DNA from 3 places in the Roseovarius nanhaiticus genome. Region 3 is predicted to be linked to each of the others. Evidence: riboswitches for the same ligand, from Rfam matches in the RefSeq annotation. Region 3 holds a riboswitch; each other region holds the start of a gene.
What was found. A riboswitch is a leader RNA that binds a small molecule or an ion and turns the genes downstream of it on or off. The one in region 3 is predicted to bind cobalamin.
Positions count from the first base shown of each region.

Region 1: another riboswitch for cobalamin. It lies ahead of BW975_RS17440 (energy-coupling factor ABC transporter permease); the one in region 3 lies ahead of BW975_RS08560 (hypothetical protein).
Region 2: another riboswitch for cobalamin. It lies ahead of BW975_RS09705 (TonB-dependent receptor plug domain-containing protein); the one in region 3 lies ahead of BW975_RS08560 (hypothetical protein).

Region 1 covers NZ_FTNV01000007.1:18,570-23,929, forward strand. The annotation lists gene BW975_RS17420 (dihydrodipicolinate synthase family protein) at 1-166, shown strand, start outside; gene BW975_RS17425 (IS1595 family transposase) at 231-1,256, opposite strand; partial or broken gene BW975_RS17430 (IS3 family transposase) at 1,418-1,579, shown strand; gene cobF (precorrin-6A synthase (deacetylating)) at 1,968-2,705, opposite strand; gene BW975_RS17440 (energy-coupling factor ABC transporter permease) at 2,766-3,443, opposite strand; cobalamin riboswitch at 3,500-3,679, opposite strand; gene cobA (uroporphyrinogen-III C-methyltransferase) at 3,708-4,427, opposite strand; gene BW975_RS17450 (cobyrinate a,c-diamide synthase) at 4,424-5,360, opposite strand, start outside.
Region 2 covers NZ_FTNV01000001.1:1,994,429-1,999,788, forward strand. The annotation lists gene BW975_RS09690 (ribbon-helix-helix domain-containing protein) at 1-129, opposite strand, end outside; gene BW975_RS09695 (histidine phosphatase family protein) at 292-909, shown strand; tRNA gene BW975_RS09700 (tRNA-Val) at 1,024-1,099, shown strand; cobalamin riboswitch at 1,213-1,421, shown strand; gene BW975_RS09705 (TonB-dependent receptor plug domain-containing protein) at 1,567-3,513, shown strand; gene BW975_RS09710 (ABC transporter substrate-binding protein) at 3,566-4,369, shown strand; gene BW975_RS09715 (FecCD family ABC transporter permease) at 4,378-5,349, shown strand; gene BW975_RS09720 (ABC transporter ATP-binding protein) at 5,346-5,360, shown strand, end outside.
Region 3 covers NZ_FTNV01000001.1:1,770,244-1,775,603, reverse strand. The annotation lists gene BW975_RS08585 (DUF1007 family protein) at 1-490, opposite strand, end outside; gene BW975_RS08580 (zinc ABC transporter substrate-binding protein) at 478-1,650, opposite strand; gene BW975_RS08575 (helix-turn-helix domain-containing protein) at 1,786-2,271, shown strand; gene BW975_RS08570 (metal ABC transporter ATP-binding protein) at 2,268-3,062, shown strand; gene BW975_RS08565 (metal ABC transporter permease) at 3,059-3,865, shown strand; gene BW975_RS08560 (hypothetical protein) at 3,859-4,134, opposite strand; cobalamin riboswitch at 4,254-4,476, opposite strand; gene BW975_RS08555 (ATP-dependent helicase) at 4,580-5,360, opposite strand, start outside.

The sequences.
Region 1 (5,360 bases), on a different contig from region 3:
CTGGGCGCTATTCCGGGAGTTCGGGAGCTTCCGGGTGATGTTCGCCATCTCCGAAATCCTCGGGTTCGGGGGCATTACGCCGCCACGTCCGATCCTACCTCTCGATCAAGCGTGCCGCGGAAGGGTGGAGGATGCTCTGCGTCCGCTCCTCCAGGTCGCCGCCTGACCGCTCAGCATCTCGCCTGAAATGTCTTGGAAGGGCTTTATGCGGAGACCTTCTCCGCTGGGGATCATGGCCAGCGAAGCCCCCATGAGGGTGTTCGTCGTATCTGACGGCCGACGGCCTCGCAGAGAAGGCCTCGCATCTGGTCCACGACTGGGATCGGTTTCCAGACGATTGTCGTCTCGCTCGATGAACGGCCAGATGCAGACTTCCGCGTCCGCACCCTGGTCTCCGGGGCACGGTGATTCCAGCGCCAGATGATCTCGTCGAGATATCTCTGAAGATGCTTCTGCGCCAGTCGGTGATACACACCGATCAGGGCACGCTGGACAACGGCGTTCACGGCCTCGACGGTGTTGATATGCGCGCCGGTCTTCCTGTTGGCATACTGGCGCTTGTTGTGCTGCACGGTGTGGTGGTTCGCGAACGAAGTGCCGATCTTCCTGTAGCTCGGGTTCTTGTCGGTGACGAGCACGGAACCCGGGTCGATCCAGTCCTCCATGATGGGCTTCATCGTGCGCCCTTGGGTGTTCGGGAGCAGGATCGCGCGAGCCTGACCATTCCTCGCGGCAGCAACGAGGGCGATCGGTTTGCCTGTCCCACGCCCACGCTTGTTCTTGACCCCATGGCGGAACTTTGGCTTGCCGCCGACGAAAGCCTCGTCGACCTCGACCACACCCGACAACCGCCCGGCGATGCTCTGCCGATCGTCCATCATTTCACGGATGGCATGGCCGAGTTTCCACGCTGTCTTCTGGTTCACGCCGAGGATACGCGACATCACAACCGACGATATGCCCTTGGAAGACGTGAGCACGAGAAACATCGCTGCAATCCAGATCCGCAGGTCGAGCTTCGTCGCATGGAGTGGCGTCCTTGTCGTGACGGTGAACTGACTGCGGCACTCCTTCTCGGCGCATTGATACAGGCCAGCGCGGACGGACGCTCCGCACAGCGGGCGTGAGCTCAGGCTGCCGCAGTGGGGACAGAACCGGTCATCGCCCCAGATGGCGTTCTCGAGAAAGAGTCGCGCGTGACGCTGGGTGGGCATCTTCTTCCAGACGTCGCGGACGGACTTCAGTTCGGTTATCATGACGTAGCCTCGCTTCGGGTCATACCCCAGAAGATTGGCTGGTTGCTCCGAACCGGAAGCGACTACGTTATGGCGTTGTCGAAGCGGTCGAGAGGCGAGCGGGCTGAGCGTTCACGACGAACCTGCTTTTTCTCGTGGATAATAGGGTATTTATTTATCTGGAAAAGAAGGCTCCATGCCCGCTGGACAAGGTGAACCGTAAGTTTCGCGTTCTTGCGCACAACGTACTCTGGGTCAGCGATTTCACCTACGTTGCCACTTGGAAGGGGTTCATCTGTGTCCCTTTCATCATCGATGCCTATGCCCACAAGATCGTCGGCTGGCCTAGTCGATCTTGCGCAGTGGTGAAAGCGGCATAGCGGGGGCGCAGAGCGCTTCGATGTTCGAGAATGCGAGGTAAGTGACTATGGTATAACAGCAGGGGCCGCCTATTCACAGCCTGTAAGGAGCGATGGCCATCAAAGGCCGGTCATCTTAGAAGGCACGAAAATACGCGGATCCCATCAAGGCCAGAAGCAAGAAAGCTTCGGAAAAGGCCGGATAGATTCACGCATCCAATGCCGTTGAAGCCGGAGTTGAAAACACCTTGCGCAGGGGGCGTCCATAGATTCGCTCCTTGGTGGCTGCGATGAGCCAGAAATCCTCCGTTACGAAAACCTCAAATCTGTCCCATAGGCGCTGACGTCAGACAGTGTCGAATATTCGTAAAGATCACACCTTGCGGAGCAGATACGTATCCATGATCCATCCGTGGTTATCCCGGCTTCCACCGCGCAGCTCGAATATGCTGTCCGCGACATCGGACAATAGCCCTCGATGCAGAACCTGTTCCGGCATCCCGAGAAACGCGCCCCACCAGATATAAATGCCATTCGGGTCCAGCCACCGAAAACTGCATTCCCCATCAAGCATGACCACGACGGTATCGGCGCCTTCGGGCCAGCCGTGATTTCGCAGGCGCCGTCCAGTGGTGATATGCACCGGGCCGTTTACCGAGTTGAGCGGGATGGCATGAGCCGCCGTGAGTGCCTGAATGGCGGTGATCCCCGGCACGACTCTGACTTTGGGCGAGGGCGCCAAACGCTCGGCAATGCGGATGGTGCTATCGTAAAGAGACGGATCGCCCCAAACCAGCAGGGCGACAGGGCCGGTCGAGCCGGCCCGGCTCAGCGCCGCCTGCCAGCGCCCGGCGATCTGGTCGTGCCAAGCCCCGACCCGCGCCTGATAAGGAAGGTCCGGATCGCGGACTGGATAATCGAATGGAACGATGTGCGCCGCCGTGCCGCTGGCGGCGATGATGCGAAGGCGCATCTGGGCCAGATCATCCTTGCCCTCGCCCTTCTGCGGTAGAAGGATCGTGCTTGCATCACGCAATGCCTGCATCCCCTCACCGGTCACGTGGGCGGGGCTCCCGGTGCCAATCCCGATCAGCCAGAGGTCTTCGATCAAGGTATCATTCCACGCTTAAAAAACGGGCCCGTCGCCGGGCCCGCAAACATCAGCCAGCAATCAGCCCGCGCTATAAAGACGGTGCGTGAACAGCCCGCGAATACCGCCGCCGCGCAGCGCCTTGGCGCCCGCAAGAACCGCCAGATCGGCAATCGGCTCGATCACGACGACCAGCATATAGGCCGTGCCAAAGGTCCAAACGGCGTTCAGGTTGTCCGCGCCAAACCCCTGACCATAGAACGCCCAGAACGCCACCCAGGCAACGACTCCGCCCTGATAGGCGACCGACAGTTTGAACACATCCGCATAGGCCAAGTCGACATAGGCCCGGTCCTGCGGAATGACGCGCCGCGCCAGCGCATCGATTGCAAAAAGCGGCACAAGCAGCGTCGTGACATTGACGAAATACATCGGCAGGTCCGTCGGGGCAAAGAACATGCCCTGCACCAGCAGGCCCGCCGCCAACCCGATGGCAGACGGCGCCGCACCCAATAGCAGGAAGAGCGTCGTGCCGAGAATGAAATGCACCTCGGATACGCCGACCGCGAAATGCGGCAGCAGTTCGAAAAACATGAAGACGCCGATTGTGGCCAGCACGGTACGCACGGCAAAGGATGCGATGTTATGTCCCGCCAGATCATCCGCGATCAGCTTGACGGAATAGCCAGCAGCGGCTGCGGCGGTGCCATAGGCAAACACCATCTTGGCGCCGTCAACGACGCCCGGTTCGATATGCATGAGATAAGTCCCTTGTTAAGTCGCCCCTCCGGCGACGCCAATTATGTATGGGGCAACAAGGCCCCGGTTTTACGGCAGGTCTCCTGACTTGCGGGTCGATGCGCGCGGGCCCTTCCCAGCCATCTGGCCAGTGGTTTCGCCTTTGCACTCACCGCTTACAGTTGCGGGGGCAGTACGGGTCTTTCACCCGATTCCCTTTCAAGCCACAGATGTGGCACCGTATCCCGACGCTACGTCAAACAGCGGCAGCGCGCAAAGGATTCTTCACCCCTCGGCCAGCGGGCCGTAGAGAATCAACGCGGGCGCATCGCCGATTTCGCCTCGCAAATGATCCGCCATTTCGGCGACAGTCATCCGCGTCAGCCGTTGGTCCGGGCAGCTGACATTTTCGGCCAGCAGCGCGGGTGTGTCACCAGGCAGGCCGTGGCGCCTCAGCACCTCATAAAGGTCGGGAAAGGTGCGTTTACCCATGAAAACAACGGTCGATGCTAAGGGATCGGCCAGCGCGGGCAGGTTCATGTCCTGCGGCAATCCACCCGTGTTGTCGTGCCCTGTAACAAACTGGACGCGCCGCGCGCTGAGCCGCCGGGTCAGCGGAATGCCCGCCGCCGCCGCCGCCGCGATGGCCGAGGGCACGCCGGGGATGATCTCGTAGCGGATGGCTGCGTCCCGCAGCGCGATCAGCTCTTCCTCCAGCCGCCCGAACAGGCCACCATCACCAGATTTCAACCGCACGACGCGCTGATTGGTCTGTGCATAGTCTACCAGAAGGCGACTAACGTGATGCTGGCGCGGTGAGGCGCGCCCTGCCCGCTTACCCACGCCGATCAGGTCGGCTCCCGCCCGCGCATGGCCCAGGATCGGCCCCGATGACAGATCATCGAACAGCACCGCATCGGCACGGCGCAGCCGGTCCACCGCCTTGAGCGTCAGCAGTTCGGGATCGCCTGGACCGGATCCGACAAAGCTGACGAAACCGCTCATGGCTCCTGCCCAGTGATCAAGTGAAAGAACGTGCCGGTGACATAGCCGCGATACGATCCGGTCTCCGGCACGGGATTGCCGTCGGCATCCGCGACCTTCGCGAGCGGCGCATCCGGTTGTTCGAGAATGGTAGAGTAGTGGTATTCGTGCCCGCGCAGTCGCGCCCCAGCCAAATGCCCCGGCATCGGCGCGAGGAGTTCCGCCTGCCGATACCCCAGATGGAACTTGCGTTTCTCGTAGCTGGTCTCAAGCCCCAGCAGCCCGGCCATCGCGTGGCACTTCCCCTCCTTGTCGATCAGCCCGGCGCCCAGCGCCATGTAGCCGCCACATTCGCCATGCACCGGCCGCGTTTCCGCGTGACGCCGCAGCCCGGCGCGGAATGTATCCGCCGCAGCCAACCGGCCTGCGTGCAGCTCAGGGTATCCGCCGGGCAGCCAGACCAGATCGGCGCCGGGGTCCGGCGCCTCGTTCGCGAGCGGCGAGAACGGCAGCAACTCGGCGCCCGCCGCGCGCCAGCCTTCCACCAGATGCGGATAGGCGAAGGAGAACGCAGCATCCTGCGCGAGCGCGATCCGCTGTGCGGGCGGCGCAGGCAGTGCGCCGCCCAGCGCCAGAGGTTTGCCGCGCGCTGCCGATTTGATCGCCTCCAGATCTACATGCTCGCGCAGGAAGCTGGCATAGCCCGAGATGGCCGTTTCCAGATCGGGATGCTCGACGGCCTGTATCAGGCCCAGGTGCCGCTCTGGCAGGGTCAGATCGCCGCGCCGGGGCAGCGCGCCCAACACGTTCATCCCGGCCTTTTCCATGCCCAGCGCCGTCAACCTTTCGTGACGCGGCGATGCGACACGGTTCAGGATCACGCCCGCAAAGGGGAGATCCGGGTTATACATCCGAAACCCCAGCGCCGCCGCAGCCGCCGATTGCGCCTGCCCG
Region 2 (5,360 bases), 220 kb from region 3:
CGCGATATCCTCGAGCGCGCTCCAGAAGATCTGCTCGAGCCGGACAGAGGTGACCATGCCCTCCATGCGGAATGACCGCGTCACGCTTTCCCACAGCTTGGGATCGGCCCCGATGAACAAACGGCACATGACAATCCTCCCTGAAAATCCTGTTTACATGCTAGCTGGCGGCACAGGTTCGGCCAAGAGATCTTTTTGCGCAAACGCGCTGCGCGCTTGATCCTGTCCAGCGCCCCGGTGCATGAGGGTCGGGCCGGTGGATCAGAGCCGGAAACGGCGAAGATCGCAGTGATGAAAGGGGCGCAAGACATGGCGGATCTGGTGATGGAGCGGCCCGGCGATCTGCCTGACTGGCCCGAAATCTGGTTCCTGCGGCACGGCCAGACCGAATGGAACCTCGAGGGTCGCATCCAGGGCCGCCTCGATTCGCCGCTCACCGAACTGGGACGCGCGCAGGCCATCGGGCAAGCGGCACTGATCCGCGATATCGCCGCCCGTGTTGCCGCCGGGCCGGGCGGGATCTACGCCTCACCGCTCGGACGCGCGCGGCAGACCGCCGCGCTGGCCATGCCGGAACACAGCGCAATCATTGACGACCGGCTTGCCGAAATCGACACCGGCGAATGGGAGGGTCAGCGCAAGGCAGATCTTCCGCAGGGGCCGAACGACTTGGCACTTTATTCTGCGGCGCCGGGCGGCGAGGGTCTGGCAGCGCTGATCACGCGTCTGCGCGCCTTCGGGAATGATCTGCGGGGGCCCAGCATCGTTGTGGCGCACGGCCTTGCGGGTCAAGTGTTGCGCGGCCTCGCCACGGGCCTTGCGCCGGACGAGATGGGCCTACAGGACAATGTGCAGGGTTGTCTTTACCATCTGACGGACGGACGCGCGCAACGCATCGACCCGGCATGACTCAAGAGGCGACTCACTGCGCAGGCGGATGACCCGCCAAGGTGTAGGATACTGGCTGCGCGCTGCACGCTAGCCCTTGCAGGGGCGCAAGGATGCCGTTAATTCAGGCGGCGCGGGTGGTTAGCTCAGTTGGTAGAGCGTTTCGTTTACACCGAAAATGTCGGGGGTTCGAGCCCCTCACCACCCACCATTCCCATTATATTACAATGCGCTACGCCTCATTTTTGAAGTGAAATTTGTTGACATCCGAGCGGCCCGCGCCTGATATTTGCATTTTGGCCTTTCCCAACGGCAGGGTGTGCGCTACGCAGGTCATGCTTCGGTCCGGGATGTCACAGACCTGGATAATAGGGAACGCGGTTCGGCACATCATCGCCAAATCCGCGACTGCCCCCGCAACTGTAGGCGGTGAGCGAAGCCGGACTTACGTCACTGCCGCACATTCGCGGTGGGAAGACCCGGCCAAGCGTTGACCCGCAAGTCAGGAGACCTGCCGAAGTGTTCACCCTGTCCGGACGCGGGGCGCGTCATGGGCAACGGATCCTTCCGTTGTGGTGGCATTCTCGCCGCCTGCGGAAGCGTACGACGCTTCTCCGCATGCAAGACACGCATCATCGCCCCCTTTTTGAATAATGGGCGATTCCGGGGACTTCACCTATGAAACGCATCCTACTGACATCCACCATTCTCACTGGGGCATTGGCCCAGTCTGCGGCCGCCCAGCAGACCTTCGATCTGGGCACAATTGTCTTTAGCGCCGCGGCGCAGCCCATCGAGAAATTGCGCTTCGGCGCTTCGGTCGAGGTGCTCGGCGACGGCGAGCCTGTCGGGGAGGATGGAGATGTAGAACTCAAATCGTCGCTCCAGCGGTTGCCTGGCATCACCGCCGAGCAGAATGGCCCTCCTGGAACGACGACAAATGTCTCTATTCGTGGCGCGCAAGAGCGCTACACCTCGGTCTATGTCGATGGCATCAAGGTGAATGATCCCTCTTCGACGTCGGGTCAGTACGGTAATTTCGGCGGGTTTTCCGTTGCAGGTATCAATCGGGTCGAAGTCCTGAAAGGCTCTCAGTCAGCACTTTATGGCGGTTCCGCAATAGCAGGTGTGATCGATATTTCCACTTTACCAGATTTGGATGGGCCCCTGGGAACGCAGCAACAGGCCGAGATCATGTTCGGCAGCTACGGTACCTTCGCAAGCTCCTATGCCTTCAGCCGAACCTTTGATCGTCTGAGCTTGTCATTCGGTATCTCGCATGCGGAGAGCGATGGGTTTTCGGCAGGCGACGAAGCGCGCGGCAACACCGAGGACGACGGCTACAGCAGCGACCGCCTCAGCTTTGGTGTGGCTTATCAGGCCAGTGAAGCTGTCCGCATCGGATTCAACGGTTTCTACTCCGAGGGCCGCGCCGAGTTCGACGAGGGAACAGGCGTCGGGCCGGTTGACGGAACTCCCGGCGACGAGCTTGGGAAACGCGTCGAGCGGGGGCTGCGACTCTTTACGGACATCGACCAAGGCGGCGCTTGGACTCATCAGGCCTCAGTATCTTACTTCGATGTTGACCGCAGGCAATCTTCGGGCACAGTTGCGCCCGGCAGCTTCAGCGCCTTTTCTAGCCGCTTCGAGGGCGAGCGCCGTCGTCTGGAATGGCAGTCCAACGCAAATATCAGTGACCAACTCGACCTGAGTTTGGGTGCGGATTACGAGAAACTCACGTCCAAATCGACATCTATCCCAGGTGGGAGTGCCAGCACCGAAAATATCGGGCTATTTGCAGAAGCGATCTATAGCCCCCGTGATGATCTCGATGTGGTCGCTACCTTGCGCTATGATGATAATTCGCAGTTTGGAGACAAGACAACTGGACGCGTCGCCGTCAGCTATCGTGCGACGGATGCGCTGACCATTCGCGGCGCCGTTGCCAACGGTTTCCGGCCCCCGGTTCCGTCCGAGCTTTTCAGCTCGTTCCCAGACCCGCTCTATCCATATCAGGGCAACCCGAATCTAGCGCCTGAAGAAAGCCAGAGCGCCGAGATCGGTTTCGACCTCGCTTTGACCAGCAACACTGAGATCAGCACGACTCTGTTTTACAAGGGAATTGAGAATCTCGTCCAATTCGCGCCATGCCCCGTAACGATCGATTTTGTACTGTTCTCTTGCGATCCAGGCACCTTCTCTACCGTGCGGAACACGCCCGGGACCACAAACTACCAGGGTTTGGAGTTCGAGCTTCGGCATGAATTCTCCGATAGGCTGGAGGCGACGTTGGCTTATACATATCTGGACGCTCAGACATCGGCGGGCGCTTTATTGGCGCGCGTGGCAAAACATGAAATCTACGCCAGCTTGGATGCGGCGCTCTCCAATAGGGTCAACGGACGGCTTGGCGTCACACATGTCGCAGATCGCGCGCCTGACAGTAGTCCGGCGCAGGCGCTAGCGGATTACACTGTCGTCGACTTGGGTTTCGTCTACGAAATTAGCGAAGATGCCACGGCTTACGTCACGCTTCAAAACGTCTTTGACGAGCAGTACCAGCAGATTGCCGGGTATGGCACTTCGGGCCGGGCAGTGTTTCTGGGGCTACGTGCTTCCTTTTGATCGCATACGCACCATCGTTGCTTTTGCTTTTTTTGCAGGGGCAACGCCGGGCATGCCGCACGCGGTTGCGGCGCAGACGCCGCAGCGCGTGGTGTCGATCAACCTCTGCACCGATCAGCTGGCCATGCTGCTGGCAGCAGAGGATCAATTGGTCTCGGTCAGCCGTATCGCGCTTGATCCGCGCGTGTCGCCCATGGCGGAGGAGGCGCAGGCCTATATCATCAACGCGGGCCGAGCCGAAGAAGTGCATGCGCTGACGCCCGATCTGGTCGTCGCGGGCGTTTACACGTCGCGCGACACCATCGCCATGCTGCGACGCCTCGGTATCGAGGTGCAGCAGTTCGATATCGTGCATTCGCTGGACGATGTGCGCGAACGCATCCTCGAAATGGGCAAGGCGTTGGGGCAGGAGGCCCGCGCCGAGGCGATGGTGGCGCGCTTCGATGCCGACCTCGCCCAGCTTAAGGAAACGCGTCAGGGCGGCGATGCCCCTCGCGCGGCGCTCTACTATGCTAATGGCTATACCTCCGGCGCCAAATCTCTGGCCACGGATATCCTGAACGCAGCGGGCCTGCGCAATGCACCAGCCGAGGCGGGTTACGACTGGGGCAAGCTGCCGCTCGAGATGCTGGCCATGCTGGACCCGGACATCGTCATCACCGCGCGCCGTTACCCCGGCGGCAGCCGCGCGGAGGAGGTGATGGATCATCCTGTCGCGCGCGGACTACGCGGGCAGGGGGCTGGCATGAGCGATCAGGATTGGGTCTGCGGCACTCCTTTCGTGCTGCGCGCGGTGCGTGACATGGCCGAAGCGCGCCGCGCCTATGACGCGGGCCGTCCGGATGCCGCCGAGTGAGCCGCGTGATGATCCCTCTGGCGCTTGGCATGCTGGCGCTCTTCGCAGCGTCGCTTTTGATCGGGCCCGCCACGATTGGCATTGGCGATAGCCTTGTCGCCCTATGGCGCGGCGGGGACGGCCCCGAGGCCATGGTCATGCGCCAGATCCGCCTGCCGCGCGCTATCCTGGCCGCATTGATCGGGGCTAGCCTCGGTCTCGCCGGGGCGGCGATGCAGGGTTACTTGCGCAATCCTCTGGCCGAGCCGGGCCTGATCGGCGTGTCCAGCTCGGCGGCCCTTGGCGCGGTTCTGGCCATCCAGACGGGGCTGGCCGCCGCCTTCACGCTGGGCCTGCCGCTTGCGGCACTGGCCGGGGCGCTGGCGGGTGTCGTGCTGGTCATGGCGCTGGCCGGGCCGCGGGGTGGGGCGCTCACGCTGATCCTGGCCGGCATCGCCATATCCGCGCTTGCCGCCGCGCTGACCTCGCTTGTGCTGAACCTTTCGCCCAATCCCTTTGCCGCGAACGAGATCGTCTTCTGGATGATGGGCTCGCTCTCGGATCGCTCGATGCTGCATGTCTGGCTGGCGCTGCCGCTCTCGTTGATCGGCTGGGCGCTGCTGGCAACCCTGGGCAGGGGGCTCGATGCGCTGACGCTGGGCGAGGATGCGGCAGGGGCCATGGGCATCAGCCTCACGCGCATGCGGCTGGTGCTCGTGATCGGGACGGCTTGTGTCGTGGGCGCGGGCACGGCGGTGGCGGGGGCCATCGGCTTTGTTGGGCTGGTGGTTCCGCACCTCTTGCGCCCGCTTGTGGGCGCGCGGCCCTCGCGCCTTCTATGGGCGTCGGCGCTTGGCGGGGCGATCATGCTGCTTGCCGCCGATATTGCCGTGCGGCTTATCCTGCCGTCGCAGGATCTGAAGCTGGGCGTGCTGACCGCCATCGTCGGCGCGCCGGTGTTCCTGCACCTTATCTTCAAGACGCGGAAGGACGGGATATGAGTTTGCTGACG
Region 3 (5,360 bases):
GGCCCTCGACCGTGGGCAGCACGGGCATGTCATAGGCCACAAAGAAGGTGGGATCGTAGAGACGCGCCTCGATGCCCTCGCCCGGCAGAATCGGCTCTTTCAAGGGTCGGATATGGGTCGTGACATAGCGCCCGTTCTCGAAATAAGCGCGGTGGCGCAGCGGGCTCTCCAGCTCCAGCGCCGCACCACCCTGCAAGACGGTGACATCGCCGGGGAAACCCGCCGCCCAATCCACGTCCTTGCCCGCGAACTCGTCAAGCTTCTCCGGCTCGGGCGCGCCATCACCGTCAGCATCAAGGCCGTTATCTTCAATCATCACCAGCGAATAGAATTCATCATAGGACCAGCCGACGCGCAGCGCCGCCAGCCGGCCCTCATCGTCAAAGATCAACGATAGCGCGCCGTCAATGAAGACGTGCGGATGCGCGGAGCTTTGCGTGCTGCATAGCGTCAGCGCCGCGCCCAGAACCGCTGCGCTCAGCCTGCGCATTCGGCCAGCCTCGTCGCCACGTCGCGCAGAAGCGCGGGGTAGAAATCGGCGCCGGACGGGATGTCGCCGCCCAACGGGTCGATCACGCCGGCGCTGGCCGGGCTGCCCTCGATCACGGTCCGGACGACCGCGGGGCTGAGCGCAGGCTCGGACAGCACACAAGTGACGCCGAGATCGCGGATCATGGCGCGCACAGCCTCCAGCCGCGCCGGACCGGGGTCCGACGCATCGCCCGCGGCAATCGATCCTACGGCGTGGATGCCGAAATGATGTTCGAAATAATGGTAGGCGTCGTGGAAGACGACGAATCGCGCGCCCTTCGCCGGGGCCAGAATGCGCGCCGCATCCTCTGCGGCAGCGTCGATTTCGGCCCGGCCTTCGGCAGCATTCGCGGCATAGGCCTCCGCGTTTTCGGGGTCCAGTTCTGCCAGCTTCTCGGCCATCACGTCCAGCCACGCCTTGGCATTCTCAGGCGAGAGCCAAGCATGCGGATCCTCGCCGGAATGGTCGTGCCCCGCATGGTCGTGGCCCGCTTGCCCCTCGTCGGCATCGCCCTCATCGGCATCGCCCTCATCGGCATGGTCATGCGCGTGGTCATGGTCATCCTCATGCGCCTCTTCTGTGTGGTCCTCCCCGTGTTCCGAGTGGCCCTCATGCGCGTGGCCCTGATGATCTTCGTGGCCGTGATCGTGGTCGTCATGCGCCGCGTGACTTTCGCCTTCATCGCCGTGATTGTCAAAGACCGGACCTTCGCGGAACGCCATGACCGTAGCCCCCGGCGCGTGCAGAAGGGCCGTCACGTCCGCGTCAGGCGCGACTGTCCCGATCGTATCCTCCAGCCAAGGCGTCAATTCCGGTCCGATCCAGAAGACCGCATCGGCGCTCGCCAAAGCCGCGGCCTCGGAGGGGCGCATCGCGTAGCCGTGGGGCGAGGCGCCACCGCGCACCACTTGCTCGGGCGCGCCGAGGCCCGCCATGACGCGCGCGGCCAGCGAGTGGAGCGGCGCGATATCAGTGACGACGCGCGGCACGTCAGCCGCGGCGGCGGCGGGCCCCAACGCGCCCGTCAGCAGAGCGGCGCAGAGCCACGGAGCGCGAGACCGAAGCCGCAGGGCGGCCGGCATGCACGCACTGTCATGGGACTGTTGAAATCTTTGCATGGACATGGTCGCCTTATGTAACTATGTAACACTCCACGCAGCGATAAACGCTATAGTATAACATATCAAGCACCTTCGCATCAGAGTGTGGCCCCCGCGTGCGGATCTTCGCGCACCCAGCCCTGAGGACAGCCCATGGCCATCGACCCTTTCATCAGCCACGACCACGCAGGATGCATCGCGGACGGGATGGCCATGGCCGAGCGGCATTGCGCCGAGCGCGGCGTGCAGTTCACCACCATCCGGCGCAGGGTTCTACAAATCCTGCTGAGCGAGCACCGCGCCATGGGCGCCTACGACATCCTCGAAATCCTGCGCAGCGAGGGGCTGGGCGCGCAGCCCCCTGTCGCCTACCGTGCGCTCGACTTTCTGGTCACGCAGGGCCTGGCCCACCGTATCGAGCGGCTGAATGCCTTTGTCGCCTGCATGCATGCCGGCCAGACCCACGCGCCCGCCTTCCTGATCTGCCGCGTGTGCAAGCGCGTGGTCGAGGCCGAGGCAGACCCGCAGGCCGGCCAACTGGGCCGTGCCGCAGCCGATGCAGGCTTCGTCATCGAGGGCACGGTGCGCGAGGCGGTCGGTCTCTGCCCCGGGTGCCATGCCGAAGGAGCCGGGGCATGAGCGCGGCACCGCTGATCCAGACAAAGGGGCTGAGCGTGCGCTACGGCGGCGCGCCCGTGCTCGACCGGGTCGATTTCTCGATCGCGCCGGGCGAGATCGTGACCATCGTCGGCCCAAACGGGTCGGGCAAATCGACCTTTCTGCGCGCACTTCTGGGCGGTGTCCGGCCCGCCGCGGGGCACATCACCCGGCGCGCCGGCCTGCGCCTTGGCTATGTGCCGCAGCGTCTGGTGCTGGATGCCGGGCTGCCGATCACGGTTGCGCGCTTTTTGTCCCTGCCGCGGCGCGTTCCAAAATCCGAGGCGCGTGCCGCGCTGGAGCGGGCGGGTGTGCCGGATATTGGCGACCAGGCCATGGCGGACCTGTCGGGTGGCCAGTTTCAGCGCGTGCTGCTGGCGCGGGCGCTACTCAGCAAGCCGGACCTCTTGATGCTGGACGAAGGCGCCGCTGGCCTTGATCAGCCGGGCGCCGCCGCCTTTTATCGCAGGATCGAAGACATGCGCCGCGAAACGGGCTGTGCCGTCCTGATGGTCAGCCACGATCTGCATGTCGTGATGAGCGCATCGGACCGCGTGATCTGCCTCAACGGGCATATCTGCTGCGAGGGCACGCCGCAGGTGGTGGCCGACGCCCCGGTGTATCGCGCGCTCTTTGGCGAGGGTACGCAAGGCGCGCTGGCCCTCTACCAGCATCACCACGACCATGTGCATGGCGAGGACTGCGGGCACGGACAAGCGCAAACACCCCAGAGCCAGGCCCGAAACACCGCAGACAACAAGGCAGACGCATGATGCTGGACGATTTCATGACCCGCGCGGCGTTGGCAGGGATCGGCACGGCGCTGGCGGCGGCGCCACTGGGCTGCTTCGTCGTCTGGCGCCGCATGGCCTATTTCGGCGACGCAACGGCGCATGCGGCGATCCTCGGCATCGCCCTGTCACTGGCGCTGAACCTGCCCATTTTCGCGGGCGCTCTCGTGGTCGCGCTGTGCATGGCAACGCTGGTGACGGCACTGGTCGGGCGCGGACGCGGCGCGGACACGGTTCTGGGAGTTCTGGCGCATTCCGCCCTCGCCTTCGGCCTTGTGGGCGTGTCGTTCCTGCAAGGCGTACGGGTCGATGTGATGGCGTTCCTCTTTGGCGACATCCTGTCGGTCTCGCGCGGGGATCTGGGCATCATCTGGGGCGGCGCTGCGCTGGTCCTGGCGCTGGTTGCCTGGCGCTGGACCGCGCTCTTGACCGCGACGCTCGATCCCGACCTTGCGCGCGCGGACGGGATCGACCCGAAGCGGGAGGAGCTAATCCTGACCATCGCCCTCGCCGTCGTGGTCGCGGTCGCGATCAAGGTGATCGGCGCGCTTTTGATCACCGCACTCCTGATTATCCCCGCGGCCTCCGCGCGCCCCTTCGCGCGCACGCCCGAAGCGATGGCCATGATCGCGGCCGCCCTTGCCGTTGGGGCCGCATGGGCGGGGCTGCGCGCGTCATATGCGCTCGATACCCCCACGGGGCCGACAATCGTCTGCGCGAGCGCAATCCTCTTTGCCGCTTCGAGCGTGTACGCGGGCGTCAGGGCGCGCTTGCGCAGTCAGTGAAGCCTGGCAGCCCGCCCGCGCCGCGCGGGCGGTGGGACGTGCAAGGTCGCCTCGCTGAGAAAGGCGACGAAGGCGCGCGCGGCGGGGCTTTGCGCCTCGCGCGGGGATATGTCCAACGCAGTGTCGAGCGCCGCGCGCGCCGCTTCTGGCGTGGCTGCACCCGGCAGGGCAAAGGCCCATTCTAGGAAACCCATGCGCGCCGCCGCATCGGCATCGGCGCCGACCGCATCCATGCGGTCCAGCCCCTTGAGGATCTGTGTCACTGTCATTTCGTGTCGTCTCCTTGGCCCAACCCCGGACCATCTGGGGCGCAGGACTGGCGGAGAGGCTGCAAGCGAGGGCATTGATGCACACCCCGGAAACAGCGCCCCGACCGCCCCACGCGGTTTGGCGTCATCATCCCAAGGCTGGTTTCCGGACTCTGGGGGGCTGAAGCGCCGGGATGCGGCCGTGGCCGCTGCGCTTCGTGATCGGGTATCCTTCCCGGGCGACTTGCCCAGTGGCTTCGTACCGTCTCACCCACCCTTACCGTTGCGGGGGCAGTCCCGGATTTTCACCGGCTTCCCAATTCTCCGCGCGGATTGCGCGGCACCCTGGAGGTTTACTGTGACGGATTTAATGGCGTCGGGCAACGCCTTATGGGCGGGCTTGCCGCCAAAAGAAATTTGAGCCTCCGGCGGGGATATTTTTGGCAAGAAGAAACGGGGTGTGGTGCTAGAAGGGCACGTCATCGGGGCTGGTGACGAAGCGGGCGACGACCTTTTTTGTGCCGGCCTTGTCGAAGGCGATTTCCAGCTTGTCGCCCTCGAGGCCGACGATCTCGCCATAGCCGAACTTCTGATGAAAGACCCTCTCACCCACCGTATGCGACGAGGCGGCGGCCATGTCGATCACCGGCGATGTCGATTCGCGCGGCTGGGATGTCGGGCGGTTGCCAGCGCGGGCCTGCATCCGCTTCCAGCCGGGCGAGTTGTAGACATTCGCCTCCTGCACGCGCGCGTCGATGCTGTTTTGTACGCCGCCCATCGAGCCTGCCATGCCCGCCGCGCCGTAGCCGCCGCCATAGAGGCCAGGCGGGGTCAGCACATCCACGTGATCCTCGGGCAACTCGTCGATGAAGCGCGAGGGGAGCGAGGATTGCCACTGGCCGAAGACGCGGCGGTTGCCCGCGAAGGAAATCGTGCAGATTTCCTCGGCCCGGGTGATGCCGACATAGGCCAGGCGGCGCTCTTCCTCGACACCCTTGAGGCCGGACTCGTCCATCGAGCGCTGCGACGGGAAGAGGCCATCCTCCCAACCGGGAAGGAACACGGCGGGAAATTCGAGGCCCTTGGCCGCGTGGAGGGTCATGATGCTGACCTTCTCGCCGCTCTCTTCGCTCTCGTTATCCATGATCAGGCTGACATGTTCGAGAAAGCCCGTGAGGTTCTCGAAGTTTTCCAGCGCCTTGACGAGTTCCTTGAGGTTTTCCAGTCGGCCCGGCGCCTCGGGCGTC